Regions from separate parts of the Streptomyces sp. NPDC027663 genome, predicted to be linked through region 2. Evidence: riboswitches for the same ligand, from Rfam matches in the RefSeq annotation. Region 2 holds a riboswitch; each other region holds the start of a gene.

Region 1 (9,683 bases), on a different contig from region 2:
CGCCGACGACGGCGAGGTGCGGTTGCTCAGTCATGGTCCGGCCCCTCCTCCGGTCGCGCATCGCCCCGTCCCGTTCCCTCCTGGGTGCGGATCACATCGCCCGGGTGCACGGCAACGAGGCAGGCACGCAGGCCGGGGCGGCCGTTGACGGTCACCAGGCAGTCGAAGCACACCCCGATCCCGCAGAAGACCCCGCGCGGCCGGCCCGTGCCGCGGGTGCTGCGCCAGGCCGTCACGCCCGCGGCCCACAGGGCGGCGGCGACCGTCTGCCCGGGCAGCGCCGTCACGGGCCGGCCGTCGAAGGTGACGGTGAAGGCCTCACCGGGCCTGGCCCGGGTCAACTCCAGCGGATTCACGGCGTGCTGCCTCCATCCGTGTCGAACCGCTCCGGCCGGAACGGCGTGAGGTCCAGCTCCGGCGTCTTCCCGGTGAGCACCTGCGCGGTCAGCCGTCCGGTGGCGGGGGCTAGTCCGATGCCGGCGCCCTCGTGCCCGCAGGCGTGGAACAGCCCGGGCACCCGTGGGTCGGGGCCGATCGCCGGCAGGTGATCGGGCAGGTACGGCCGGAATCCCGCGTACGTGCGCAGCGCGCGCACTCGCTCCAGGAACGGGAACAGTCCGGTCGCCCCGGCAGCCAGCGCACGTACCGCGGGAAGCGACAAGGAGCGGTCGAAGCCCACCCGTTCGCGGGTCGCGCCGATCAGCACCGGACCGGCAGCCGTGCCCTCCACCACCGGCGAGGTGCGCAGGGCGGCCGAGTCGCTCGCCACGTCGGCCACGTAGTCGGCGGCGTACACCTTGTGCCGGATCATTCGCGGCAGCGGCTCGGTGACCAGCACGAAACCGCGCCGGGGGAGCACCGGCAGCCGTACGCCCGCGAGCGCCGCGAGGTCACCGCCCCAGGTGCCGGCCGCGTTCACCACTGCCGGCGCGTGGATGTCGCCCCCGCTGGTGCGCACGCCGAGCACGGCGCCGTCCGCCGTGCGCAGCACCCCGGTCACGGAGCGGCCCAGGTGGAGCCGGGCGCCGGAGGCGCGGGCCAGGTGGGCGGCGGCCAGCGCCGGCATGACCTGGGCGTCCTGGGGGTAGTGCACCCCGCCCGCCATGCCGCACGCCAAGTGCGGTTCCAGCTCGCGGAGTCGGTCACCGTCGACCGGTACGGCCGTGACCCCGGCGTCCCGTTGGCCCGCGGCGAACCCCTCCAGCGCCGTCAGGGTGCCGGGCGTGGAGGCGACCACGAGGCCGCCCTTGGGCTCGTACTCGATCGAGGCACCCAGTTCCTCCGCGAGAGCGCCCCACAACCGGGCCGACAACAGGGCGAGTTCGAGTTCCGGGCCCGGTTCCTTGTCGGAGACGAGCAGGTTCCCCTCGCCCGCGCCGGTGGTGCCTCCGGCCACCGGGCCCCGGTCCACCAGCCGTACGTCGAGACCGGCCCGGGCGGCGTACAGCGCACAGGCCGCGCCCACCATTCCGGCCCCCACGACCACGACGTCGCAGGTCAGTCGCTTCGTCACGCGCAGTACTATGTCACATGTTTCTCTCGCTGAGGAGACCCTGGACCGCGACGTGGGGAGACCTCGGCCCCCGGACGGGCGCATCCCGAATCCCGGGCGTGGGCGCCCCCTTGACGTCGCAGGAAGCCGGCTCGACACTGCCGGACAGGGAATCCTAGCGATGGGGTAGGGAATGATGGTGCGCCTCGGAACGGTCGGCGGCCGGGCAGGCCGCACGCCGTTGCGCGAACCCCTGCTCACCTCCCGCCGCCACATCGACCTGCTGCGCGTCTGCAGCGCGATCGGACCGCGCCGCTGAGCGGGGCCCCGCCGCCCACGGAACCCACAGGGGCCCCCGCCGCCCACCGAACCCACCGCAGCCGCTCACGCCCACCGAACCCATCGGGTCACGCCCACCGAACCCCCTGCGGCCCCTCACGCCCACCGAACTCACCGGTCACGCCCATCGAACCCACCGTCCGGGCACGTGGACGTCGACGCGCCCGTTCGCACGCCCACGACCAAGGGAGACGTATGTCCATCGCTCCGCTCGCCGCCGTACCGTCCGCCCACCGCGCCGCCCCCGCGTTCCGGGGGCGGATCGGCCAGGACGCGCGCAGCGGCCACTACGCCGTGCCGCACCGCTACCGGCTCCATCTGTCGACGGCCTGTCCCGACGGGCTGCGCCTCGCCGTCGGACACAGCCTGCTCGGCCTGGACGCCGGCTGTCCGGTCACTCTTCTGCCCGCCGTCCCGGACCGTCCCGACGGCGGTCACACGGCGCTGCGCCCGCTGTACCAGGCGAGCGCCCACCACTACACGGGCCCGGCGCTCGGACCCGTCCTCAGTGACGACTGGTCCGGACGGATCGTCAGCACCCACGCCCCCGACATCCTGCGCGATCTTGACCGGTTCCGGCACGACGGTCACACCTGCCTGTACCCCTCCGGCCTGGAGTCCGTCATCGAGGCCGTCGAACGGATGTGTGCCGAGGGCATCGAGGAGGCCGCGCAGCGCGCCGGCCGGGCCGGCACCGGCCCGGCCGAACGAGCCGCCGCCCTGCAGGTGCTGCTCGACACCCTGGGCCGGCTGGAACGGGGACTCGACGGCGGGGAGTACCTGGCCGACGACCGGCTCACCGCCGCCGACATCGGACTCTGGGTGTCCCTGGTGCAGTTGGACACCGTCCACCGCTACCACCTCGACGCCTCCGCCGTGCACCGCATCGCCGGCCACCGGGCCCTGTGGGCCTATGCCCGCCGGCTGGCCGGCCACCCGGCCTTCGGCCGCCACCTCGACCTCGACGGCATCGCCCGCCGTCACCACGGCCGCTGCCGGGGCCTGGAGGCCGCCGGAGCCGCCGTCCAGATCCTGGACTGGGCACTGCACGCGACGGACGGATCCGACGCTTCCCGCAGGTGAGAGCGGGCCGCCACCCGTCCATTGAGCGGACGGCCGTTGACATTCCAACGAGCAACTGCCTTACTTACGGCCCAGAACGGTCATGAGCGTCAGCGCCAAGCCCTGGCTCGCTGACCGGCAACCCTCGCACCGCGGTGGGGTGCCCCAGGTGACGACCGGACCGGACGACGCATTCGGTAAGCGCGAGGCCCCACGGGGCCGGAACAGTGACAGGTGACGCCATGGACGCAGCTCCCAGGACGGCCGCGAGCCGTCCCCAGGGCTGCGTGCCGTCCTACGCCGCCCTCCTCGTCGCCGACCGAGCCGTCGACCTGCTCCGCGTGAACAGCGCGCTGTGTACCGCACCGGGCTCTGCCCGCTGTCGGGGCTGACGTCTCTCCCAGCCCCAGCGTCTTTGCCGCACACCGTCTATGCCGTGTGCCGTTGTCCGCCCAGCCCCCGGTTTCCGCGCATGCCCGTGCGCCGCCCCGTGCCGTAGCGCCGTGGTGGCCGCACCCGTTCGTCCGCGGTCCCGGGGTGACCCACTCCGCCGGAGCCCGCCATGAGTGAACTCTCAGGTGCCGCCGTCTCCTTCGCCGAGGCGCCACCTGCCGACACCCCGTCAAAGCCGCCTGTCGCCCAACGGGTTCAGCCGCTGCGCCGCCCCGGCCGGTGGTTCGCCGGAGCCCTGGTGCTCGTCCTCGTCGCACAGGTCGTGCACGGGCTGGCCACCAACCCCTTCTACCAGTGGGACCGCTTCCGCTACTGGTTCCTGCGCCCCACCCTCCTCGACGGTCTCCTCGTCACCCTCGAAGTCACCGTCCTCAGCGCGGTGCTGGGCCTCCTCGGCGGCATCCTGCTGGCCCTCGGCCGGCAGTCCGGCAGCCCCGTACTGCGCGCCGTGAGCTGGACCTACACCTGGCTGTTCCGCTCGGTGCCGCTCATCGTCGTACTGATCTTCCTGTACAACTTCAGCGCCCTGTACAAGACGGTGAGCCTCGGCATCCCCTTCGGCCCCGCCTTCGTCTCCTTCGACGAGTCGGAACTGGCCACCGACATGGCGGTCGCCGTGCTCGGGCTCAGCCTCAACGAGGCGGCCTACGCCTCCGAGGTGGTCCGCGGCGGCATCCTCTCCGTCGACCAGGGCCAGCACGAGGCCGCGGCGGCGCTCGGGCTGCCCAGGCGCTACCAGTTCACCCGGATCGTCTTCCCGCAGGCCCTGCGGTCCATCACCCCGAACTACGTCAACCAGCTCATCGGCCTGATCAAGAGCACGTCCCTGGTGTTCTACGTGTCGCTGCTCGACCTGTTCGGCACCGTGCAGACCATGGGCAGCACCTACCCCGGCGACATCGTGCCGCTGCTGCTGGTGGCCACCGTCTGGTACCTGATCCTCACCAGCGCCGTGTCCGTCGTCCAGTTCTACGTCGAGCGGTACTTCGCGCGGGGCGCCACCCGCAGCCTGCCGCCGACCCCGCTGCAGAAGGCGCGGCGGGCCCTCACCGGCTTCCGGGCCCGGCTGCGCAGGGAGGCCGCCGTATGACCGCCACCGCCACCGACACCCTGGAACCGGCTCCGGCCGCACTGGAGGTGCACGACGTCCACAAGTGGTACGGCACCCACCGCGTCCTCGACGGCATCGATCTGACCGTGCGCCCCGGCGAGGTCACCGTCGTCATCGGCCCCTCCGGCTCCGGCAAGTCCACCCTCCTCCGGGTCATCAACCACCTGGAGAAGCCGGAGATCGGCCACGTCAGCGTCGGCGGCGAACTGATCGGTGTCCGGCGCGGCAGCGGCGGCCGGCTCAAGGAGCTGAGCGAGCGCGCCATCCTCGCCCAGCGCAGCCGGATCGGCTTCGTCTTCCAGAACTTCAACCTCTTCCCGCACCTGACCGTCCTCGACAACGTCGCCGCCGCGCCCGTCGCCACCGGCCGGCTCGACCGGCCCGAGGCCCGCGAACTCGCCCGGGAACTGCTCACCCGGGTCGGCCTCGGCGACCGCACCGGCGCCTATCCACGGCAGCTGTCCGGCGGCCAGCAGCAGCGGGTCGCCATCGCCCGCGCGCTCGCCCTGCGCCCCGGCATCATCCTCTTCGACGAACCGACCTCCGCCCTCGACCCGGAACTGGTCGGCGAGGTGCTCTCCGTCATCAAGGACCTCGCGACCAGCGGCACCACCCTGGTCATCGTCACCCACGAGATCGGCTTCGCCCGCGAGGTCGCCGACCGGATCGTCTTCATCGACGGCGGACGGATCGTCGAGCAGGGGCCGCCCGCCGAGGTGCTGGACCGCCCCCGGCACGACCGCACCCGCGACTTCCTCGCCAAGGTCCTCTGACCGCCGCCCGCCCGTTGCTCCCTCCGCCGACAACCTCCCGAACGACAAGGACAGCCATGCCCACCCAGTTCTCCCGACGCAGCCTGATCCGCGGCCTCACCGCGGCGACCGTCGCCGCCTCCCTCGCCGGCGGGCTCGCCGCCTGCGGAGGTGACGGCGACGCCGCCGTCACGACCGACTCCGCCGGCACGGTGACCGTGGGCAGGGTGTCCAACGGCGCGGCGAAGGAGACCACGCTGAAGGTCTCCGAGGTGAAGTCCATCAGCGCCGAACTGCCCGCCTCCGTCCGCCGGAACGGCACCCTGAAGATCGTGGTGGGCGCCCTGCCCGACGGCTTCCCGCCGCTCGCCTACATCGGCGGCGACCAGAAGACCCTCACCGGCGCCGAACCCGACTTCGGCCGCCTGGTCGCCGCGGTCCTCGGCCTAGAACCCGAACTGTCCAACGCCACCTGGGAGAACATGTTCGTCGGCATCGACAGCGGCAAGGCCGACGTCGGCTTCGCCAACATCACCGACACCGAGGAACGCAAGAAGAAGTACGACTTCGCCTCCTACCGCAAGGACGAGGTGGGCTTCGAGGTGCTGAAGAAGAGCACCTGGAACTTCGACGGCGACTACCGCAACCTCGCGGGCCGGACGGTCGCCGTCGACAACGGCACCAACCAGGAGAAGATCCTCCTGGAGTGGCAGGCCAGACTGAAGAAGGAGGGCAAGGCCCTCACCGTCAAGCACTACCCGAGCAAGAACGCCACCCACCTGGCGCTGACCGGCGGCAAGATCGACGCCTACCTCGCCGCCAACCCCGGTGTCGCCTACCACATCACCCAGGCCGCCGACTCCCCGAACCCCACCCGCAGCGCCGGCACCTACTCGGGCGCCGGCGCGAGCGTCCAGGGGCTCATCGCGGCCACCACCAAGAAGGACAGCGGGCTGGCCGAGCCCATCGCTGACGCCATCAACTACCTGATCGAGCACGGGCAGTACGCCAAGTGGCTTGCCGCCTACAACCTCTCCGCCGAGGCCGTGGCCAAGTCCGAGGTCAATCCGCCCGGTCTGCCGCTGACCAATTCCTGAGGGCGTTCAGCGGCCGGGGCAGCAGGCTGGGGGACGACTCGGCGCATCCGTATCCGTACCCCCACCCGTATCCGTACCCCCACCCGCATTCGGCTCCGTACCCGCATCCGCATCCGCATCCGCATCCGTACCCGGATCGGTACCCGCATCCGCACCCCATGCGGATCCACACCGCATCCGCATCCGCACCCCGGTCCGCATCCGCATGTTCCGCGGGCCGGGAACACCCGGCCCCGGCCGGGCGTTGAGTGTCATGACGAGATCCGACAGGCGGACACCGACCAGGCACGCCGCGTCCGACGGAGGGAGGAGAAGGCCGTGACCCGAGCACTCCCGCAGACACGCCGGCTGTGCGTCCCGCAAGCCCGACCGCTGTGCCTCCCGCACACGCACCTGCTGCGATCCCCGCACGCAAGCAGGCTGTGCCTCCCGCGTCCGTACCGCTCCGTCCGTCTGTACTCCCGGCCGCACATAGACCTCCAGCGCGTGTCCGCCGCCCTCTGTCGCCACTGACGTCTGCTGCCCGGCCCTCCGGGGCCGGGATCTCCTCCCGCCGTGCTCGCCGCCGGCCGACGCCCGCCCGCCCGGGCGTCCGCCGCGCGGAGCCGGTGTCTCTCGTACGGACATCAAGGAAGGCACCGACGTGTCCTCGACTCCTCGCGCACACCTGCATCTCGCCGTCGCCCTGGACGGCACCGGCTGGCATCCCGCGTCCTGGCGCGAGCCGGTCGCCCGCCCCCGGGACCTGTTCACCGCCGGCTACTGGACCGACCTCGTCGCCGAGGCCGAACACGGCCTGCTCGACTTCGTCACCATCGAGGACGGCCTCGGCCCGCAGTCCGACCACCCTCTGGCGGCCGACGAGCGCACCGACCGGGTCCGCGGCCGGCTCGACGCGGTCCTCATCGCCTCCCGCGTCGCGCCACTCACCCGGCACATAGGCCTGGTCCCGACCGTGGTGGCCACGCACACCGAGCCGTTCCACATCTCCAAGGCGATCGCCACCCTCGACCACGTCAGCGGCGGGCGCGCGGGCCTGCGCGTGCGGATCACCGCCCGCCAGGACGAGGCCGCGCACTTCGGCCGCCGTACCATCCGCCGGATCGAGGCCTTCGACACCGCGTCCGGCCAGGAGGTGATCAGCGAGCTGTTCGACGAGGCCGCCGATCATGTGGAAGTGGTGCGCCGGCTCTGGGACAGCTGGGAGGACGACGCCGAGATCCGGGACGCGGCGACCGGTCGCTTCATCGACCGGGACAAGCTGCACTACATCGACTTCGAGGGCCGCTTCTTCAGCGTCAAGGGCCCGTCCATCACGCCCCGCCCGCCGCAGGGCCAGCCGCTGGTGACCGCCCTCGCCCACCAGAGCGTCCCGTACCGGCTGGTGGCCCGCCAGGCCGACATCGGCCACGTCACCCCGCACGACGTGGCCGAGGCCCGCGCGATCGTCGCCGAGATCCGCGCCGCGCAGGAGGCGGCGGGCCGGGCCGGGGAGACCCTGCACGTCTTCGGGGACCTCGTGGTCTTCCTCGACGACAGCCGGGCGGAGGCCGAGGCCCGCCGGGACCGCCTCGACGCGCTCGCGGGCGAGCCCTGGACCAGCGACGCCCGGATCTTCACCGGCACCGCGAGCCGGCTCGCCGATCTGCTGGAGGACCTGGCCGACGGAGGGCTGACCGGCTTCCGGCTGCGGCCCGCCGTCGCCGGCCACGACCTGCCCCGGATCACCCGGGAACTGGTCCCCGAACTGCAGCGCCGCCGCCGCTTCCGCAACGCCTACGAAGCCGGCACCCTGCGCGGCCTCCTCGGCCTCGCCCGCCCCGCCAACCGCCACGCAGCAGCCTGACAGCCGGAGAGGACGACCGTACGCCATGAGCAAGCCGCTGAAGCAGATCCACCTGGCCGCCCACTTCCCCGGCGTCAACAACACCACCGTGTGGAGCGACCCGGCCGCCGGCAGCCACATCGAGTTCAGCTCCTTCGTGCACTTCGCACAGACCGCCGAACGCGCCAAGTTCGACTTCCTGTTCCTCGCCGAAGGCCTCAGGCTGCGCGAACAGGGCGGCGAGATCTACGACCTCGACGTGGTCGGCCGCCCCGACACCTTCACCGTGCTGGCCGCGCTCGCCGCCGTCACCGAGCGGCTCGGCCTGACCGGCACCATCAACTCCACCTTCAACGAGCCCTACGAGGTCGCCCGGCAGTTCGCGAGCCTCGACCACCTCTCCGACGGCCGCTCCGCGTGGAACGTCGTCACCTCCTGGGACGCCTTCACCGGCGAGAACTTCCGCCGCGGCGGTTTCCTGCCGCAGGAGGAGCGCTACAGCCGCGCCGAGGAGTTCCTCGCCACCGCCCACGAACTCTTCGACTCCTGGCGCGGCGACGAGATACTCGCCGACCAGGCCACCGGCGCCTTCCTGCGGGACGCCAAGGCCGGCGCCTTCGTGCACCGCGGACAGCACTTCGACATCCACGGCCGGTTCAACGTGCCGCGCTCCCCGCAGGGCCGTCCGGTGATCTTCCAGGCGGGCGACTCCGAGGACGGCCGCGAGTTCGCCGCCTCCAGTGCCGACGCCATCTTCAGCCGGCACGCCACACTGCAACAGGGCCGGGCCTTCTACACGGACGTCAAGGGCCGCCTCGCCAAGTACGGCCGCCGGCCCGACCAGTTGCTCATCCTGCCCGCCGCGACCTTCGTCCTCGGCGACACCGACCAGGAGGCCGCCGAACTCGCGCGCGAGGTCCGCCGGCAGCAGGTCAGCGGCGCCACCGCCATCAAGCACCTGGAGTTCGTCTGGAACCGGGACCTGTCGGCGTACGACCCCGAGGGCCCGCTGCCCGACGTCGAACCGGTGGTCAGCGACGAGCACATCTCGCGGGGACGCGCCCAGGTACGGATGTACCGCGACCCGGTCGCCGTCGCCCGTGAGTGGCGGCAGCTCGCCGAGGCGAACAAGTGGTCCATCCGGGACCTGGTCATCAACACCGGCAACCGGCAGACCTTCGTCGGTTCCGCGGCCACCGTGGCCCGGACCGTCAACGACTTCGTGCAGGCGGACGCCGCCGACGGCTTCATCCTCGTCCCGCACCTCACCCCCGGCGGACTCGACCCGTTCGCCGACAAGGTGGTCCCGCTGCTCCAGGAGCAGGGCGTGTTCCGCGCCGACTACGAGGGCACGACCCTGCGCGACCACCTGGGCCTCGCCCACCCCGACCACCGGGCCGGCGACTCCGCGGAGCGGGCCGCGTCGTGAACCCCGCGACCACGCAGCGCTCGTGAGGCGGGGTCGTGAGTCACGCGACGGCGGCGGGAGCCCGGCGTCACGGGGTCGCGGTGGGACAACGGCGTGGGCGTGGACGTCACCTCCCCCGTAGGT
Region 2 (9,683 bases):
CAACTCGACCCTGCACATCTCCTTCGACGTGCGCGGTGGTCTGCTCATCCGGCAGATCCACCACTGGGCCGCGCTGATCTTCCTCGCCGGCATGTTCGTGCACATGATGCGCGTGTTCTTCACCGGCGCGTTCCGCAAGCCGCGTGAGATCAACTGGCTGTTCGGCTTCCTGCTGTTCGTCCTCGGCATGTTCACCGGCTTCACCGGTTACTCGCTCCCGGACGACCTGCTCTCCGGCACCGGTGTCCGCTTCACCCAGGGCGCGATCCTGTCCGTGCCGATCGTCGGCACGTACATCTCGATGTTCCTGTTCGGCGGCGAGTTCCCCGGCCACGACTTCGTCGCCCGGTTCTACTCGGTCCACATCCTGCTGCTGCCGGGCATCATGCTCGGCCTCGTGGTCGGCCACCTGATCCTGGTCTTCTACCACAAGCACACGCAGTTCGCGGGCCCCGGGAAGAGCGAGAAGAACGTCGTCGGCATGCCGCTGCTGCCGGTCTACATGGCCAAGGCCGGAGGCTTCTTCTTCCTGGTCTTCGGTGCCATCGCGATCATCGCCGCGGTCGCTCAGATCAACCCGATCTGGGCCATGGGTCCCTACCGTCCGGACCAGGTGTCCACCGGCGCCCAGCCCGACTGGTACATGGGCTTCGCCGAGGGTCTGGTCCGCTACATGCCGGGCTGGGAGATCAACTTCTGGGGTCACACGCTCGTCCTGGGCGTGTTCATCCCGCTGGTGCTCTTCGGTCTCGTCCTGGCGGCGATCGCGGTCTACCCGTTCATCGAGTCCTGGGTCACCGGCGACAAGAGCGAGCACCACATCCTGGACCGCCCGCGCAACGCCCCGACCCGTACCGCGTTCGGTGTCGCCTGGGTGACCGTGTACATGATCGGCCTGGTGGGCGGTGGCAACGACCTCATCGCCACCCACTTCCACCTGTCGATCAACGCCGTGACCTGGTTCGTCCGGATCTTCTTCTTCGCCGGACCGGTCATCGCGTTCCTCGTCACCAAGCGGATCTGCCTGGGTCTGCAGCGCCGTGACCGCGACAAGGTGCTGCACGGCCGCGAGACCGGCATCATCAAGCGGCTGCCGCACGGTGAGTTCATCGAGGTGCACGAGCCGCTCAGCCAGGAGCAGCTGCACACCCTCACGGCCCACCACCAGTACGAGCCGGCCGCGGTCGGCCCGACGGTCGACGAGAACGGTGTCGAGCGCAAGGTGAAGGCGTCCGAGAAGCTGCGCGCGAAGCTCAGCAACGCCTACTACGGCGAGGACAACCAGATCCCGAAGCCCACCGTCGACGAGTACAAGGAGATCACGAGCGGCCACGGCCACCACTGATCCCCGCGTCGCCACGCCACACCAGAAGGGCCCCGTCCGGCTTACGGACGGGGCCCTTCGCCGTGTCCCGGGCTGGATAGGGTGGGGACCACATTGTTCTTTCGACACCCAGGAGCGGCTATGAACGCTGTGACCCCCGCTGGAGGCGACACCGCGGCGGGCCGTTCCTGGCCCACCCTGCTGAACGGCCTGCTCACCGGTCAGGACCTGTCCGCCGACGACACGGCCTGGGCGATGGACCTGATCATGCGCGGGGAGGCGACCGACGCCCAGATCGCCGGGTTCATGGTGGCGTTGCGGGCCAAGGGCGAGACGGTCCAGGAGATCAGCGGCCTCGTCCGCACCATGTACGAGCACGCCAACGTGATCGAGGTGCCGGGCCCGGCCGTCGACATCGTCGGCACCGGCGGCGACGGCGCCAAGACGGTGAACATCTCCACCATGTCCGCGATCGTGGTCGCGGGCACGGGCGCGAAGGTCGTGAAACACGGCAACCGGGCCGCGTCCTCCGCCTCCGGCTCCTCCGACGTCCTGGAGAAGCTCGGCATCAACCTGAACCTGACCCCGCAGCGGGTCGCCGAGGTCGCCGAGGAAGCCGGCATCACCATCTGCTTCGCGGTGCGCTTCCACCCGTCGCTGCGTCATGTCGCCCCGGCGCGCTCCCAGTTGGGCATCCGGACCACCTTCAACGTGCTCGGTCCGCTCACCAACCCGGCCAAGGTGCGCGCCCAGGCGGTCGGGGTCGCCGACCCGCGCATGGCGCCCATCGTCGCCGGTGTCCTCGCCGAACGCGGAAACTCCGCACTCGTCTTCCGGGGCGACGACGGCCTGGACGAGCTGACCGTCACCGACACCTCCCGGGTGTGGGTGGTCCGGGACGGCAAGGTCACGGAGCAGACCTTCGACCCGCGTGACGTCGGCATCGACCTCGTCCCCGTGGACGCCCTGCGCGGCGCCGACGCGTCCTACAACGCGGAGGTGGCCCGCCGACTCCTGGACGGCGAGCAGGGGGCCGTCCGGGACGCGGTGCTGCTGAACTCGGCGGCGGCACTGGTGGCCCTCGAACCGACGGACGCGCCGCTCGCCGAGCAGATCCGCGCGGGCATGACCCGGGCGGCGGAGTCGATCGACTCGGGCGCGGCGAAGCGCACGCTGGAACGCTGGGTGGCCGTCAGCAACGCCTAGGGGGTGTCGCGACACCCCATGGCCCCCGTCGAGGTGCGTCCCGCGATCCGGACACGGGTTGCGGGGCGCCGATCATTTCGCGTACGTTCCTGTACCAGGTCATGAGCGACAGTCATTCGGCCCCGGCCGGCTGTCCGGCAACCCTCCGTCCGTGGCGGGGTGCCCCGGGTGAAGACCAGGTCGTAGGCAGCGAGGTCTACGGCAAGCGCGGACCCCTCGCGAAACCAGGGGTCCTGGTCGTCGAGGAGCCTTCCGTGAGCAAGCGAATGCGATAGGGCCGCAGAGCCCCGCCTCCGCATCCCCTTTCACCTTCACCGCGCTCGAGCCGCCGTACCTGCGTGTGCTGCTCGCGCGGTGAATTCCACCTGCCTTCACGGGAGTTCCGCCATGTCCGTCTCCACCGCTGCCACCGACCAGTCCGTCTGCCGTGACATCTCGGCGGTGCTGCCCGTTCTGGGCAGGGATGTCACCGTCCCGCTCGTCACCGGTGGCGAAGTCACCTACGCCGCCCTCGACTACGCCGCCAGCGCCCCCGCCCTCCAGCGCGTCTGGGACGACGTCGCCGCCTACGCCCCCTACTACGGCAGCGTCCACCGCGGCGCCGGCTACCTCTCGCAGCTGTCCACCGACCTGTTCGAGAACGCGCGCCAGGCGGTCGCCGAGTTCCTCGGCTGCCGGCCGGCCGACCAGGTGATCTTCACCCGCTCGACCACCGACTCCCTCAACCTGCTGGCCCGCAGCCTCCCGGCCGACTGCCAGGTCTTCGTCTTCGAGACCGAGCACCACGCCTCCCTGCTGCCCTGGCAGGACGCGAAGGTCACCTGCCTCGACGCCCCGCGCACCCCGCAGCAGGCCGTGCGCACCCTGGAGCGGGCGCTCGCCGACCGCGACCCCTACGGGCCGGCCCTGGTCTGCGTCACCGGCGCCTCGAACGTCACCGGCGAGCTGTGGCCGGTGCGTGAACTGGCCGCCGCAGCACACGCCCACGGTGCCCGGATCGTCCTGGACGCCGCCCAGCTGGCCCCGCACCACCCCGTGGACATCCGTGACCTGGACGTCGACTGGGTCGCCTTCTCGGGGCACAAGCTGTACGCCCCCTTCGGCTCCGGTGTCCTGGCCGGCCGCGCCGACTGGCTGCAGGCTGCCGGGCCGTACCTCGCGGGCGGCGGCGCCAGCCGCAAGGTCACCCGGCGCCAGGACGGCGGCGTGGACGTGGAGTGGCACGACAGCGCGGCCCGGCACGAGGCCGGCTCCCCGAACGTCATCGGCGCCTACTCCATCGCGTCCGCCTGCAAGGCGCTCACCGAGGCCGGCTGGGACACCCTGGTCGCCCGCGAACAGCACCTGATCCGCACGGTCCGAGCGGGCCTCGCCGAGGTCCCCGAGGTGAAGGTCCTCTCCCTCTTCGGCGACGACGCCCCCCGCGTCGGCGTCCTCTCCTTCGTCGTGGAGGGCTGGAACAGCTCCCACTTCGCCGCCGCCCTCTCCGCCGAGTACGGCATCGGCGTCCGCGACGGCCTCTTCTGCGCCCACCCCCTGGTCCGCACCCTCCTGGGCACCGGTCCGCAGACCCAGGGCGAGTGCGGCGCCCCCGAGGCAGCCCCGGGCGAGAAGTCCCTCAACGCCATCCGGGTGAGCTTCGGTGCGGGCACTCCCGACGAGCACGTCGAGCGCTTCGTCAACGCCGTCAGGGAACTGGTCCGGGACGGCGCCAAGTGGCAGTACCGCACGGAGGAAGGCCGCTGCGTCCCGGCGGTGTGACCAGCGCCCCGAAGGGACGGGGGGTACGGCGCGGGAAACCACGACGGACCCGCGCCCGCCGTACCATCGCACCCGGCAGACGATCGGGCGACGTCCACAGGTCCGACGGCGCCCAATACACTCCCCCTGGCAGCAGCTAGACCGGGGGGATCACGGAGTGCAATCGCTGCGCGCAACCGACCCGCGCCACATCGGCCCGTACGACGTCACGCACAGACTCGGCGCCGGCGGTATGGGCGAGGTCTATCTCGCCCGTTCCCGCACCGGACTCCGGGTCGCGGTGAAGGTCGTACGGGCCGAGCACGCCGAGGACCGCACCTTCCGTGCCCGGTTCCGGCACGAGGTGCGGGCCGCGCAGACCGTCGGCGGTGCGGGCACCTACACCGCGCGGGTCGTGGACGCCGACACCGAGGCCGAACGCCCGTGGATGGCCTCGGAGTTCGTGTCCGGCCCGAATCTGCGGGACGCCGTCCTGGACCACGGGGCGCTGCCCGAGCCGGCGGTGCGGGTGCTGGCCGCCGCGCTCGGCGAGGCGCTGGGTGCCATCCATGCCAAGGGGCTGGTGCACCGCGATCTCAAGCCGTCCAACATCCTGCTCGGCCCGGACGGGCCGCGGGTCATCGACTTCGGGATCGTCCGGGCCCTGGAGGCCACCGCGCTGACCCGTACCGGCGCGGTCGTCGGCTCGGTCGGCTACGTCTCGCCGGAGCAGATCCGCAACGGCGGCCAGGTGGGCCCGCCGAGCGACGTCTTCTCCCTCGGAGCGGTTCTCGCCTACGCCTCGGCCGGCCGGGAGCCGTTCGGCGAGGGCCAGGACTCGGTCGTCCTCCTGCGCATCCTGACCCGCGACTTCGATCTGTCCGGCGTGCCGGACGGCGTACGCCCGCTGGTGACGGCTTGTCTGCGCGAGGACCCGCTGGAGCGTCCGGTGCCGCAGGAGGTGGTGGCGAGCGCCGGGTTCACCCCGGACACCCTGCGCGCCGGGCTCCACCCGGGCTGGTACGGCCCCACGACCGAGCCGGGCTCCGCACCCGCAGACCGCCCCAGCGGCGTGGAGTACTTCGCACCGGCGCCCGCCCTCGCGCCGGTGTCCGCCCTCGCGCCGGGGGCCGATCCCGCCCTTACCCCGGGGGCCGATCCCGCCCCTACCTCGGGGGCCGATCCCGCACTCACGCCGGGGTCCGATCCCGCACTCACGCCGGGGGCCGATCCCGCACTCACGCCGGGGTCCGATCCCGCACTCACGCCGGGGTCCGATCCCGCCCCCAGGTCCGACACTGCCCCCACCCCCACCCCCGCCTCCTCGGCCACCCCTTCTCCGGCGCCTGCCTCTTCCGCCACCCCCACCCCCACCCCAGCCTCCTCCACCGTCCCCGCCGTTCGCCGCCTCGGTGCCGTCGCCCCCGGTCGGCGCCGTCTGCTGCAGGCGCTCGCCGGTGGCGCCGTCGCCGTGGCCGGTGCGGGCGTGGGGGGCTGGCTGTGGCAGCGGGGGACCGGGACCGAGGGGATGACCGGCGATTACCGGCTGCCCGAGGAGTCGGCCCCGGGCATGGCGCAGACCCCGGCCGCCGGCAGGCCCGCCGTGCTGCGCTGGCAGTACGACCTGGGTGGCATCGGCGGTCTGGACGGCCCTTGTTGCGCGCTCTCCCCGGACGGTTCCGTCATCTACGCCGGCACCTCCGACGGCGTCCTGCACGCCGTCTCCCGGGACGGCTCCAAGCGCTGGAAGGTGCGGCTCGGCGACGACGTCTCGACCCCCGTGGCCACCGCGAACGGCGTGTACTGCGTGGTCGGCTTCCATGCCGAGCAGGCGCGCCGGCTCACCGCGGTCAGTCCGTCCGGCAGCCCGCGGTGGACCCGCACCCTCGGCGACGAGGGCTACGCCGTTCCGGTGCTGCTCGGTGCCGACGTACTGGTCTCGGTCGGCGGCACGGACGCGGGCGGGCTGCGCTGCTACACCTCCGACGGCAGCACCAAGTGGACCGCCAAGACCCCGGCCGGCCCCACCGGCACACCCCTCGTCTCGGGCGGTGTGATCTACACGGGCAGCTACGGCGACGCGCTGCTGGCGCTGGACGCGCGGGACGGCTCGCGGAAGTGGCAGGTGGCCGCCGGCACCGACGTACGTGCCGTCGCCCTTGCGGGCAGCACCCTGCTCGCCGACACCGCCGGCATCCGTCAGGGCTTCCGGGTCACGGACGGGCGGCGGCTGTGGCGCAGGGAGGCGTACGCCGCGGCGATGACCGCGGGTGACCGGACGAGGGCCGTCGGCACGGACTCGAACAGCGTGTATGCCGTCCGGGCGGCCGACGGCTCGGTGGCGTGGACGTGCACAGTCGACGACGAGCAGGCCGATCCGTACGCGGTGACGGCCGGCGACACCGTGTACGCGCGAGCCGGTGACCGGGTCTGGGCGCTGGACCTGAACGGCGAGAAGCGCTGGGACGCGGCCCTCGGCCACGCCGCCCGCGACGACCAGCACACCCCGGTCGTGCGCGGCGGCCGGCTCTACGTCCCTTCGGGCACCGGCATCGCCGCGGTGGACCTGAACACCTAGCCCGCCCCGCTGACGCCTGGCCTGCCCCCTGAACGCTTGGCCTGCCCTGCTGGACGCCTAGTCCGCCTCGCTGAATGCTTGGCCTGCCCTGCTGGACGCCTGGCTCGCCCCGCTGAATGCTTGGTCCGCCCGGTCGCCAGGGCCTAGTTGTCGAGGCCGATCGCGAACGCGGCCTCCAGGTCGTGCTGGGAGTAGGTGCGGAAGGCGACGTGCGTGTCGGTGGCCTCCACTCCGGGGATCTTGCTGATCCGGCCCGGGATGACATCGGCGAGGTCGTCGTGCCGGCGGACCCGCACCATGGCGATCAGGTCGTAGGTGCCGGTGACCGAGAAGACCTCGCTGACGCTGTCCAGCGCGGCGATCTGCTCCGCGATCTCGGGGATCCGGTCCACGCTGGTCTTGATCAGAACGATCGCGGTGATCACGGCTGTTTCTCTCCCTCGGTGACCGGAGCTGGGGCGGCCTTCACTCTAGCTCGCCCGTCGCCCACCACCGCCCTTCCAAGGCCGCCCTACGGGCCCTTCCCTTCCCCGTCGCCCCCCACCGCCCTTCCAAGGCCGCCCTACGGGCCCTTCCCTTCCCCGTCGCCCACCACCGCCCTTCCAAGGCCGCCCTACGGGCCCTTCCCTTCCCCTCGCCCACCACCGCCGTGCCGGGGCCGCCCTGTGCGCCCTTCTTCTTCCGGTACCGCATCCACGCGTAGACGAAGCCGAGCCCGAATCCCACCAGGTGCGCGAGATAGGCCACCCCGGGGCCGTCGGAGACCCGGCCCGCGGCCAGCCACTGGAGTGCTGCCCAGAACGGCAGGACCACCCAGGCGGGGAAGCGCAGCGGCAGGAAGAACAGGAACGGCAGAAGACTTGTCACCCGGGCGTGGGGAAAGAGGTAGAGGAAGGCCCCGAGGACGGCCGAGATCGCCCCGGAGGCGCCGACCAGCGACTGCTCGGAGGCGGCGTTGGCCGCCGCGTAGCCCAGCAGGGCGAGGTAGCCGCAGCCGACGTAGAACAGGGTGAACTCCACCCGGCCCATCCGTTCCTCGGTCATCGCCCCGAAGACGAAGAGGAAGAGCATGTTGCCGAGCAGATGCACCCAGCTGCCGTGCACGAACAGTGCGGTGGCCGGGGTGAGCGCGGCCTGGGCCGGCGCGTCGAACAGCTCGGCCGGGATCACGCCCCATCGCCGGAAGTACGCCCGCTGCGCGGCGAGCAGTGCGTCCCCCGAGCCGTACCCGGGGACGAGTCCGGAGGCCGGACCGAGGAGGAAGAGCAGACAGCACAGGACGATGAGGCCGTACGTCACCGGTGCCGGGGTGCCCCGGGCCGCTCTGAGTGTCCGGCCTGCCGCGGTGCTCCAGGTGCTGATCATGACTACAGAGCATGACGTAACGGGACGCAAGCTGACAGACCGCCTCGCCGCCGCAGACGGGCGGGCGGCGAGGACCCGCCAGGCCGTAGGGTTACGAGCCACACGCGTCGAGTAGCGGCGCGGACGCACACGACGTATACGACAAGGAAGCGGACGGTCACGATGACGGTTCCCCTGCCGACGGCCACGACACGTTGGCGCTGCACCCTCTGCGGCAACCTCACCCGGTTCGACGTGACCCGCTCGTCGAAGGTCGTCGAGTACGTCCACCTCGATCTGGCCGGTGAGCCGACGGTGGAGGAGCGCGAGGTGGTCAGTGAGACCATCGAGTCGGTGCGCTGTCGCTGGTGCAATGCGGTGGACCAGGTGGAACTCGTGGACAGGCCGGGCAGCGGCTCCTGAGCGGAGTGCTCCCGGAGAGGCATTTTTCGGTATTGGGGTGTGACGGATGGTGGAGACCGCAGGCGGGGGGCCGGGCGACGGCACCGCTGAGGTGCTTGACCGTCCGCTGCCCGACGGCGTGCGCCGGCGGGTCGTGCAGATCGTCTCGGACGGCTTCGGCGGCCTGACCGTGGCGGAACTGCCCGCCCAGCTGAGGCAGTACGCCCGGTTCGCCCCCAATCGCCGGGCGAAGTTCGCCGGGAACGCCATGGCGGCGGCGCTGGAGACCGATCCCCTGTTCCGGCAGCGGATCGGGGAGAAGTTCAGAGAGGCGCAACCGGAACTCGCCGGTGCCCTGGACTCCGGCTCCCCGCCCCCGGCCGCGGACCCGCTCGACGTGGCGGCCGCGGCCTACGTACTGCGTCCGGCGGGCTGGGTGAAGCTGGTCACCGCGGCCGGCGAGGAGGCTCAGCGCGCGGACGCCGAGCGGGCCGACGAGGAGAGCCGGGCCGAGCTGGAGCGGCTGCGCGCCGAGCTGGCCCAGGCCCGTGACCACACCCGCGCCGAGACCGAACGGCTGCGCACCGAGCTGGAGTCGGCGAAGAAGGAAGCGGAATCGCTGCACCGCAAGCTGCGCGCCGCGCTCAGCGACGTGAAGCGGGGCGAGGCCGCGCTGCGCAGGATGCAGGGCGACATCGACGCCGCGCGGGCCGAGGCGCAGGCGCAGGTGTCGGCCGCGGAGAGCGAGTCGCGCCGGCTGAAGTCCCGCCTGGGCGAGGCCGAGGCCGCCCTGGAGGCCACCCGCCGGGCGGCCCGGGAAGGGCGCAGCGTGGAGGACATGCGCGTGCGGCTGCTGCTCGACACCCTGCTGGACGCGACCCAGGGGCTGCGGCGCGAACTCGCCCTGCCTCCGGTGTCGGTGCGCCCGGCCGAGACCGTGGATGCGGTCGAACCGGGACGAATGACCCCGAAGGACATTGCGACACGTGCCCTGTCCGAGCATGATCCGGCAATTCTCGACCAGCTTCTCGCACTGCCGCAGGCGCATCTGGTCGTCGACGGCTACAACGTGACCAAGACCGGCTATCC
Region 3 (9,683 bases), on a different contig from region 2:
CCGACATCTCGGTGAAAACGCTGGCCAAGCACCTCCCGTACGGCCAGTGCGCGCTCCGTACCGCCCTCAACCGCCTCCAGCAGGCCGGCCACCTGAGGCGGGGCCGGGAGCGGCTGGAGACCGACTCGGGGGGCTCCCGCTGGATCACCCGATCGTGGTGGTCCCGTACCGCCCGCGACGACGCCTGGTGGGCGGCGTTCACCCGCGGCGACGTGCCGCGGGACCCGCACCCTCCCGAACGCCCCGGCCCCACCCGTTCCCGCGCCCACGTCCTCCTCGCCGCCCTCGGCCGCACGGCCCCCGTCCTGTCCCTCTCCGCCGCCGACTGCGCCGCGCTCGCCCCGCTGCTGGCGGAGTGGTTCACACGGGGAGCCGCCGACGAGGCCGTGATCCGCACGCTGACCGAGGGCCTGCCCACACCGGTCCACCACCCGGCAGCCCTGGTGCGCCGCCGCCTGATCGACAAGCTCCCACCGGAACCGCTCCCCCGCCCACCGCGCCGGGTACTGGAGTGCGCGGAGTGCGGGGTGCCGGGGCGGCCGGAAGCACTGCCAGGGGGCGTGTGCGGAGGCTGCCGTGGCGAACGCGCCCCCGTACACCCCCGTACGCCTCTGCCCGCCCCCGACATCCGCGCCCGGGCAGGCGAGATCCGGGCTGCGATGTCCCTACGACGACGCGAAAGGACACCCACATGACCGCTCATACGGTCCGGCGCCACAACCCCCGGCACGATGGAGGGAAGGAGGCGACGCCATGACCCCTGACACCGAAGAACGCCCGCAGATGTCCGTCGAGGACTTCGAGGAACTCGTCCGCAGGGCTCCGCGGGAGCTGCGCGACCGGCTGGAGTTCCTCGGCGGCCGCCTGTGCGTACGGCACGGGCCGCTCGACGTGGCGGAGTTCGAGGAACTGGCCGCCGCTGCCCCCGAAACGGTGCGGCTTGAGTACGTCAACGGAAAGGTAGTAGGCCGAGGCCTACCGCAAGGGCCGCGCCGTCACGGACGGTTTCCTCGCCCCCGTGGGCCACTTCAGGGGCCACGGCAACTGGTCGGACACCGACGGCGCCCTCATGGCCGTAGAAATCACCTCGCATGACCGCGACACGGACCAGCGTGACCGGATCGACAAGCCCGTCGGCTACGCAGAAGCCGGCATCCCCGTCTACCTCCTCATGACCACGACAACAACACACTCACGGTGTTCAGCGAGCCGAAGGACGGCCGCTACCGGCAGTCCCCCAGCTGCCGCTGGGGCGCCACGGTCGAACTGCCACCGCCGGTGAGCATCACCCTCGACACCCAGGAACTCAAGGACTACGCCGACTGACCCCGCCTCTCAGGGCCGCTGTTCAACGCCACCGCGAATCCTGTCGACATCAAGTATCTTGATGTCGAGATTACTGGACGCGGCGGAAACGGGGGCTGGCCATGCGACGGGCCGGGGACGGCAAGGGCGGCGGAGACGGCAGGGGTGGGCTGATAGCCCAGCTGCGGCGGCCCCCGGGTGGGCGGGACGCGCGGATCATGCTGCTGGCGCAGTGCGTGGACCGGACCGGGACGGGCATGTGGGCCGCGGCCTCCGTGCTCTACTTCACCTTCGTGAGCGGGCTGGACGCGCGCGCACTCGGACTCCTCCTCGGAGTGGGCGCGATCGCGGGGATCGCCGGGTCACCGCTCGCCGGGCGAGCCGCCGAACGGCTGCCCGTGCGGGACCTGCTGATCGGCTGTCACCTGCTGCGCCTGGGCACGATGGTCCTGCTGCTGGTCGCCGACGACTTCACCACGCTGCTCCTCCTGGTCGCGCTCACGAGTCTGGGCGAGCGGGCTGCCAAGACGCTGGAGATGCTCTTCGCCACCCGGGTCGCCGGTGAGCGGCGCGCCACCTACCAGGCGCTGTTCCGCAGCGTGGCCAACGCCGGATACGCCCTCGGCGCCGGCGTCGCCGCGCTCGGCCTCGCCGTGGGCACCACGAACGCCTACCGTGCGCTGATCCTGGCCAACGCGCTCTCCTACGTCCTGGCCGCCGCGCTGGTCCGGCAGACCAGGGAACCGGCCGGGCACGGGCTGGTCGTGGCACAGAGCGACGGCAGCGGGGGCGGCTCCCCCGCCCCCGAGCCGGCTCCCAGCCCCTGGCGGGACCCCGGCTACCTGCTCTTCGTGCTGCTCGACATCCCGATGAACCTGGACGACGCGATCCTGGGCGTCGGTCTGCCGCTGTGGCTGGTGCACCACACCACCGCGCCGCACGCCGTCGTCCCGGCCTTCCTGGTGATCAACACCGTGCTCGTGGTGGTGCTGCAGCTGCACGTCTCGGCCCGGGCCGAGGGTCCGCGCAAGGCCGCCTCGGCAGTGGGCTGGTACGGCGTGACCCTGCTCGCCTGCTGCCTCGTCCTGGCGACCGCCACCGGCGGTGGGGCCTGGTCCGCATCGCTCGCCATGCTCGCGGCCGCGATGCTGGTCACGCTGGCCGAGCTGCTGCGCTCGGTGAGTTCCTGGGAGCTGGCGGTCAGCCTGGCGCCGCCGCGTGCCCGGGCTTCCTATCTGGGCGTGGCCGGGATGGCGCAGTCGGTGCAGAAGTCGGTGGGCCCCCCGCTGCTGACGGGCGTGGTGATGACGGCCGGTCCGGTGGGCTGGCTGGCGCTGGGTGCCGCCGTCACCGGGCTGAGTCTGGTGCAGCGGCAGGCCGGCCTGCGGCGTCTGACGGCCCTGGCGGCGTCCGCGAGCCCCGGCGGAGCCCGCCGCCTGTGCCCGGAGACGCCCGAGGGCGGTACCCCCGGCCGGAAGCTGGGGGTACCGCCCTCGGAGAAGGACAGGTGATCCGGAAGGATCAGAAGTCCATGTCACCGCCCGGCATGCCGCCGCCGGCCGGCGCAGCGGCCTTCTCCGGCTTGTCGGCGATGACGGCCTCGGTGGTGAGGAACAGCGCGGCGATGGAGGCGGCGTTCTGCAGCGCGGAACGGGTCACCTTCGCCGGGTCGATGATGCCCTCGGCGACCAGGTCGACGTACTCGCCGGTCGCGGCGTTCAGGCCGTGGCCCGGGGTCAGGTTGCGCACCTTCTCCACCACGACACCGCCCTCGAGGCCGGCGTTGACGGCGATCTGCTTCAGCGGGGCCTCCAGCGCGATGCGCACGGCGTTGGCGCCGGTCGCCTCGTCACCCTCGAGCTCCAGCTTCTCGAAGACCTGGGAGGCCTGCAGCAGGGCCACGCCACCACCGGCGACGATGCCCTCCTCGACGGCGGCCTTCGCGTTGCGGACGGCGTCCTCGATGCGGTGCTTGCGCTCCTTCAGCTCCACCTCGGTGGCGGCACCGGCCTTGATGACCGCGACACCGCCGGCGAGCTTCGCCAGGCGCTCCTGCAGCTTCTCGCGGTCGTAGTCCGAGTCGCTGTTCTCGATCTCGGCGCGGATCTGGTTCACGCGGCCGTTGACCTGGTCCGAGGAGCCGGCACCGTCGACGATGGTGGTCTCGTCCTTGGTGATGACGACCTTGCGGGCGCGGCCCAGGAGGTCCAGGGTCGCGTTCTCCAGCTTGAGGCCGACCTCCTCGGAGATGACCTCGCCGCCCGTGAGGATGGCGATGTCGCCGAGCATGGCCTTGCGGCGGTCACCGAAGCCCGGGGCCTTGACGGCGACGGACTTGAAGGTGCCGCGGATCTTGTTGACGACCAGGGTCGACAGGGCCTCGCCCTCGACGTCCTCGGCGATGATCAGCAGCGGCTTGCCCGACTGCATGACCTTCTCGAGGAGCGGGAGCAGGTCCTTGACGGAGCCGATCTTGGAGTTGGCGATGAGGATGTACGGGTCCTCGAGCGACGCCTCCATGCGCTCCATGTCGGTCGCGAAGTACGCCGAGATGTAGCCCTTGTCGAAGCGCATGCCCTCGGTGAGCTCAAGCTCCAGACCGAAGGTGTTGCTCTCCTCGACGGTGATGACGCCTTCCTTGCCGACCTTGTCCATGGCCTCGGCGATCAGCTCGCCGATCTGGGTGTCGGCGGCGGAGATGGACGCGGTGGAGGCGATCTGCTCCTTGGTCTCGACGTCCTTCGCCTGCTCCAGCAGGGCGGCGGAGACGGCCTCGACGGCCTTCTCGATACCGCGCTTCAGAGCCATCGGGTTGGCGCCGGCGGCGACGTTGCGCAGGCCTTCCTTGACCAGGGCCTGGGCGAGCACGGTCGCGGTGGTCGTACCGTCACCGGCGACGTCGTCCGTCTTCTTGGCGACTTCCTTGACCAGCTCGGCGCCGATCTTCTCGTACGGGTCCTCGAGCTCGATCTCCTTGGCGATGGAGACACCGTCGTTGGTGATCGTGGGGGCGCCCCACTTCTTCTCGAGGACGACGTTGCGGCCCTTGGGGCCGAGCGTCACCTTCACGGCGTCCGCGAGCTGGTTCATGCCGCGCTCGAGGCCGCGCCGCGCCTCCTCGTCGAACGCGATGATCTTGGCCATGTGAAGTGGTCCCTCCAGGACTGGGGGTGATTCCTTCGGACCGCGCCCGCGCCCGCGACGGACGGCTCGCCGGCCGCGTGGTTCCTTGCCCCACTTGGCCTGCGGGCCTCACCGACCCGGTCCTTCGTTGTCACTCTCACCTTCAGAGTGCTAACGCCAATGATTAGCACTCGGCATGCCCGAGTGCAAGGCGCACCCGCGAAGCGGGTTCGCCGAAGGGTGGCGGTCCCGGGCGCCGGGCGGGCGCAACCGGCCGGCGCGGCAGGGCACCGTCAGCCGTCCGCGGACACGGGGGCACCGGCACGGCGAAGGGCCCGCACCCTGTGCGAGGTGCGGGCCCTTCGTGCAAGAAACGTTCAGGCGGTGACGCGAACCATGTCGGCCTGCGGACCCTTCTGGCCCTGCGAGATCTCGAACTCGACCCGCTGGCCCTCTTCCAGGGTGCGGTAGCCGTCCATCTGAATCGCGCTGTAGTGGACGAAGACGTCCGCACCACCGTCGACCGCGATGAAGCCGTACCCCTTCTCCGCGTTGAACCACTTGACGGTGCCCTGAGCCATGCCTAACTCCCCTATTACTGGCCCTTGCACAGATCCACACTTCGCGGACCCGGGTCAGACCTCGCCCCCTCAACTGGTCGGGGGCGTGCGCCGGAACGCGTCGACCGCGGCTGAATGTATCTGTCCAACTGCCGTCTGCAACAGGTCAATCGGACGAGAATTCTGGACGCACACGGTCCGAAATGTGGTGAGAATTCGCCCGAATTCAGGGCAAGTCGGGCTCCATAAAAGGAGCAAATGCCGCATAAAACCCGAGTACTTTGGCTACTTCTTGTCGGGCTCTGCGGCATCAATCCAGGGCCCGTGACCCGAAGACCACGGCCGTGTTCCCCAACTGTACCGCGCTCAATCACACAGAATTGCCCCCTCCGCTTCTCTCACGGAGGGGGCAATCGGATGAACAATGGGTAACTGCTGTTACCCAAGGTAATAATCAGCCTCCGGCGACCGCCGGAATGATCGAGACGCCGGCGCCCTCGGGGGTCGCCGTGTCCAGACCCTGCTCGAAGCGGACGTCGTCGTCGTTGACGTACACATTGACGAACCGGCGCAGCTTGCCCTGGTCGTCCAGGACCCGGGCGGAGATCCCGGCGTGGTTCTTCTCCAGGTCGGTGATGACCTCGGCGAGGGTCGCGCCCTCGGCGCTGACCTCGGCCCGGCCACCGGTGTAGGTGCGCAGGATGGTGGGGATGCGAACGGTCACGCTCATGCGAGGCCAGCCTCTCGGAAGGAGTCCAGGGTCGGGCGGATGGTGGCGCTGAGGCCGGTCCCGGCCACCGCGTCGAGGGTCTTCAGGCCGTCGCCGGTGTTGAGGACGACCGTGGTCTTCGCCGGGTCCAGCACGCCGTCCTCGAGCAGCTTGCGGGTGACACCGACGGTCACCCCGCCCGCCGTCTCGGCGAAGATGCCCTCCGTGCGGGCCAGCAGCTTGATGGCGTCCACGACCTGCTCGTCCGTCACGTCCTCCACGGCGCCGCCGGTGCGGCGCGCGATGTCCAGGACGTACGGCCCGTCGGCCGGGTTGCCGATGGCGAGGGACTTGGCGATGGTGTTCGGCTTCTGCGGGCGGACCACGTCGTGTCCGGCCTTGAAGGCGGTGGACACCGGCGAGCAGCCCTCGGCCTGGGCGCCGAAGATCTTGTACGGCCTGTCCTCGACAAGGCCGAGCTTGATCAGCTCCTGCAGACCCTTGTCGATCTTCGTGAGCTGGGAGCCGGAGGCGATCGGGACCACGATCTGGTCGGGCAGCCGCCAGCCGAGCTGCTCGCAGATCTCGTACGCCAGGGTCTTGGAGCCCTCCGCGTAGTACGGCCGCAGGTTCACGTTGACGAAGCCCCAGCCCTCGCCGGCCGGGTCGCCGATCAGCTCGGAGCAGAAGCGGTTCACGTCGTCGTAGTTGCCCTCGATGCCGACGAGTTCGCCGCCGTAGACCGCGGCCATGACGACCTTGCCCTGCTCCAGGTCGTGCGGGATGAACACGCAGGACCGGAAACCGGCCCGGGCCGCGGCGGCACCGACGGCACCGGCCAGGTTGCCGGTGGAGGAGCAGGAGAGCGTGGTGAAGCCGAAGGCGCGGGCGGCCTCCAGGGCCTGGGCGACGACGCGGTCCTTGAAGGAGTGCGTCGGGTTGCCGGAGTCGTCCTTGATGTACAGCCCGCCGGTGACGCCCAGCTCGCCGGCCAGGTTGTCGGCCTTGACGAGCTTGGTCCAGCCCGGGTTGATGTTCGGCTTGCCGGCGACGTCCGCCGGGACCGGCAGCAGGGGCGCGTAGCGCCAGATGTTCGCGGGGCCGGCCTCGATGCGCGCCCGCAGCTCTTCGGTGTCGTAGGCGGAGAAGTCGTAGGCGATCTCCAGCGGGCCGAAACACTCCTCGCAGGCGAACACCGGTCCGAGCGGCACCCGGTGACCGCACTCGCGACAGCTGAGGGCCGCGGCGGGGCCGAGGTCTACGGTGGAACTGCTGGTGGTGGCAACTGTCTGCACAGCCATGGAGGCGAGGCCCTTTCTCCTCATCTTCCTCACGACGCACTTCGCCGTGAGACGGATTTGGCACCTTCCCTAGCCGGGAGCCTCGCGGAAACGATCAAGACTGATCTACGAGAACCGACTGGAGGGTTGCCGGGGCTTCATCGGGCCGTGTCCCTCTGCCCCTCTGGATGAGCTGTATGCGGTTGTGGACGCCGGTGACCCCCGACATGCGATGGTCATCGGCGTTGTTCAAGACTGTAACCGAAGGCCAGGACAGTTGAGATAGTCGTCCGAACCGCGAGATGGATCACACGCTGTCACCGAGTGTGATCACGACAGTGAGGAGCCGCAGACCGTGCTGGAAGAAGTCGAGCGCTGGCTGGCCGAGCGGTCCTGGTCCGTGGCCGATCGACCGCTCCACCGCATCCTGGCCGCCAAGCAGCGCACGGGCCACACGATCAGCGTCGTACTGCCCGCCCTCAACGAGGAGGAGACGGTCGGCGACATCGTCGCGACCATCCGTCACGACCTCGTGGAGAAGGTCCCGCTCGTCGACGAGATCGTCGTCGTCGACTCCGGATCCACCGACCGCACCTCCGAGGTCGCCGCCGGCGCGGGCGCCCGCGTGGTCCACCGCGACGACATCCTGCCCCGCCTGCCCGCCGTCCCCGGCAAGGGTGAGGTGCTGTGGCGCTCCCTGCTGGTGACCGGCGGGGACATCCTCTGCTTCGTCGACGCGGACCTGAAGGAGTTCTCCTCCGACTTCGTCTCCGGGATCGTCGGCCCACTGCTCACCGACCCGGGCCTCGAACTGGTCAAGGCGATGTACGACCGCCCGCTCGGCACCGGATCCGATGCGCTCGCCGCCGGTACGGCCGGCGGACAGGGCGGCCGGGTCACCGAGCTGATGGCCCGCCCCCTGCTGAACATGCACTGGCCCCAGCTGGCCGGTTTCGTGCAGCCGCTGGGGGGCGAGTACGCGGCCCGCCGGTCCCTGCTGGAACAGCTGCCGTTCCCCGTGGGCTACGGCGTGGAGCTGGGCATGCTCGTGGACGCGCTGCACCTGGTCGGCCTGGACGCGCTGGCCCAGGTCGACGTGGGCGTGCGCAGACACCGCCACCAGGACGGGCAGGCCCTCGGCCGGATGGCCGCCGCCATCTACCGCACGGCCCAGCTCCGGCTGGCCCGCGGCCATCTGGTCCGGCCCGCGCTGACCCAGTTCGAACGGGGCGAGGACGGGTTCGAGCCGCGTACCTACTCGGTGGACACCGAGGAACGGCCGCCGATGCTGGAGATCGCCGAGTACGCCGACCGGAAGGTGGCGTGAACGGGCCGTATACGGTCTCTTCCCGGACGGAACGTACGTTTGAGCGTTTCCGGGCCGGGCTAGGTTGAGGCGTATGGCTTCCTCGCGTGGTGCTGCGGAAAAGGCTCAGGTGCTGGTCGCGTCGAATCGCGGCCCGGTCTCCCATCAGGTGAGCGAGGACGGCTCGCTGCACGCCAGGCGGGGCGGTGGCGGACTCGTCTCGGGGTTGTCCGCCATCGGGTCGGACGCGGACTCCGTATGGGTGTGCGCCGCGCTCGGCGAGGGCGACCGGGAGGCCGTACGGCGCGCGGCCGGCGGGCTGCTGCCGGCCGAGGACACCGGCGGGCAGCGGGTGCGGATGCTCGACATCGACGCGACCGTGCACGCCGAGGCGTACAACGGCATCGCCAACTCGGTCCTCTGGTTCGTCCACCACATGCTGTACCAGACCCCGCTGGAACCGGTCTTCGACGCGGAATTCCGGCGCCAGTGGGCGTCGTACGAGGCCTACAACCAGGCGTTCGCCGAGGCGCTCGCCCAGGAGGCCGCCGAGGGCGCGGCGGTGCTGATCCAGGACTACCACCTGGCCCTCGCCCCCCGCATGCTCCGCCGGCTCCGCCCCGACCTGCGCATCGGCCACTTCTCGCACACCCCCTGGGCCCCGCCGGACTACTTCCGTCTGCTGCCGGACGACATCGCGACCGAGCTGCTGACCGGCATCCTCGGTGCCGACCGGGCCGCGTTCCTCACCCGGCGGTGGGCGGACGCGTTCAAGGACTGCTGCCACGCCGTGCTCGGGCCCGGCATCCCCTCCGGCACCCGGATCGGGGTGCACGGGCTGGGCGCGGACGCCGACTTCCTGCGCAAGCGGGCGCACGAGCCCGACGTGGCCGAGCGGATGGCGGCACTGCGGAAGGAGATCGGCACCGCGCCGGACGGTACGGCACGCCGGGCCGTCGTCCGGGTGGACCGCACCGAGCTGTCCAAGAACATCGTGCGCGGGCTGCTGGCGTACGAGCAGCTGCTGGAGGACCACCCCGAGTGGCGGGAGAAGGTCGTCCACGTGGCCTTCGCCTACCCCTCCCGGCAGGACCTCGCCGTGTACCGCGAGTACACCGCCGGGGTGCAGCGGGTCGCGGACGAGATCAACGAGCGGTACGGCACGGCGGACTGGAAGCCGGTCGTGCTGCACGTGAAGGACGACTTCGCCCGCTCCCTGGCCGCGTACCGGCTGGCCGACGTGGCCCTGGTCAATCCCATCCGGGACGGCATGAACCTGGTCGCCAAGGAGGTCCCGGTCGTCTCCGACGAGGGCTGCGCGCTGGTGCTGTCGCGGGAGGCCGGGGCGTACGAGGAGCTGGGCGAGGCCGCCTTCGTGGTGAACCCGTACGACATCGCGG

Evidence for each region. Region 2 has a riboswitch for S-adenosylmethionine ahead of ACZ4SF_RS24690 (aminotransferase class V-fold PLP-dependent enzyme). Riboswitches for the same ligand answer to the same signal wherever they lie in the genome.
Region 1: it holds a riboswitch for S-adenosylmethionine, as region 2 does, so the genes downstream of both, ACZ4SF_RS10695 (amino acid ABC transporter permease) here and ACZ4SF_RS24690 (aminotransferase class V-fold PLP-dependent enzyme) in region 2, are expected to answer to the same signal.
Region 3: it holds a riboswitch for S-adenosylmethionine, as region 2 does, so the genes downstream of both, thrC (threonine synthase) here and ACZ4SF_RS24690 (aminotransferase class V-fold PLP-dependent enzyme) in region 2, are expected to answer to the same signal.

Annotation. Positions count from the first base shown of each region.
Region 1 covers NZ_JBVHSK010000003.1:305,856-315,538, reverse strand. The annotation lists gene ACZ4SF_RS10720 (FAD-dependent oxidoreductase) at 1-34, opposite strand, end outside; gene ACZ4SF_RS10715 ((2Fe-2S)-binding protein) at 27-356, opposite strand; gene ACZ4SF_RS10710 (NAD(P)/FAD-dependent oxidoreductase) at 353-1,513, opposite strand; gene ACZ4SF_RS10705 (putative leader peptide) at 1,686-1,811, shown strand; gene ACZ4SF_RS10700 (glutathione S-transferase C-terminal domain-containing protein) at 2,027-2,914, shown strand; SAM riboswitch class IV at 2,993-3,103, shown strand; gene ACZ4SF_RS10695 (amino acid ABC transporter permease) at 3,456-4,436, shown strand; gene ACZ4SF_RS10690 (amino acid ABC transporter ATP-binding protein) at 4,433-5,230, shown strand; gene ACZ4SF_RS10685 (transporter substrate-binding domain-containing protein) at 5,287-6,306, shown strand; gene ACZ4SF_RS10680 (putative leader peptide) at 6,625-6,819, shown strand; gene ACZ4SF_RS10675 (LLM class flavin-dependent oxidoreductase) at 6,950-8,152, shown strand; gene ACZ4SF_RS10670 (NtaA/DmoA family FMN-dependent monooxygenase) at 8,178-9,560, shown strand.
Region 2 covers NZ_JBVHSK010000010.1:6,156-15,838, forward strand. The annotation lists gene qcrB (cytochrome bc1 complex cytochrome b subunit) at 1-1,345, shown strand, start outside; gene trpD (anthranilate phosphoribosyltransferase) at 1,466-2,530, shown strand; SAM riboswitch class IV at 2,628-2,744, shown strand; gene ACZ4SF_RS24690 (aminotransferase class V-fold PLP-dependent enzyme) at 2,918-4,291, shown strand; gene ACZ4SF_RS24695 (protein kinase domain-containing protein) at 4,449-6,848, shown strand; gene ACZ4SF_RS24700 (Lrp/AsnC family transcriptional regulator) at 6,992-7,273, opposite strand; partial or broken gene ACZ4SF_RS24705 (rhomboid family intramembrane serine protease) at 7,476-8,213, opposite strand; gene ACZ4SF_RS24710 (hypothetical protein) at 8,376-8,615, shown strand; gene ACZ4SF_RS24715 (NYN domain-containing protein) at 8,662-9,683, shown strand, end outside.
Region 3 covers NZ_JBVHSK010000006.1:133,747-143,429, reverse strand. The annotation lists gene ACZ4SF_RS18470 (hypothetical protein) at 1-695, shown strand, start outside; gene ACZ4SF_RS18465 (hypothetical protein) at 754-1,095, shown strand; gene ACZ4SF_RS18460 (hypothetical protein) at 1,198-1,326, shown strand; gene ACZ4SF_RS18455 (MFS transporter) at 1,428-2,816, shown strand; gene groL (chaperonin GroEL) at 2,827-4,449, opposite strand; gene ACZ4SF_RS18445 (cold-shock protein) at 4,806-5,009, opposite strand; gene ACZ4SF_RS18440 (MoaD/ThiS family protein) at 5,443-5,718, opposite strand; gene thrC (threonine synthase) at 5,715-6,998, opposite strand; SAM riboswitch class I at 7,016-7,172, opposite strand; gene ACZ4SF_RS18430 (glucosyl-3-phosphoglycerate synthase) at 7,333-8,304, shown strand; gene ACZ4SF_RS18425 (alpha,alpha-trehalose-phosphate synthase (UDP-forming)) at 8,378-9,683, shown strand, end outside.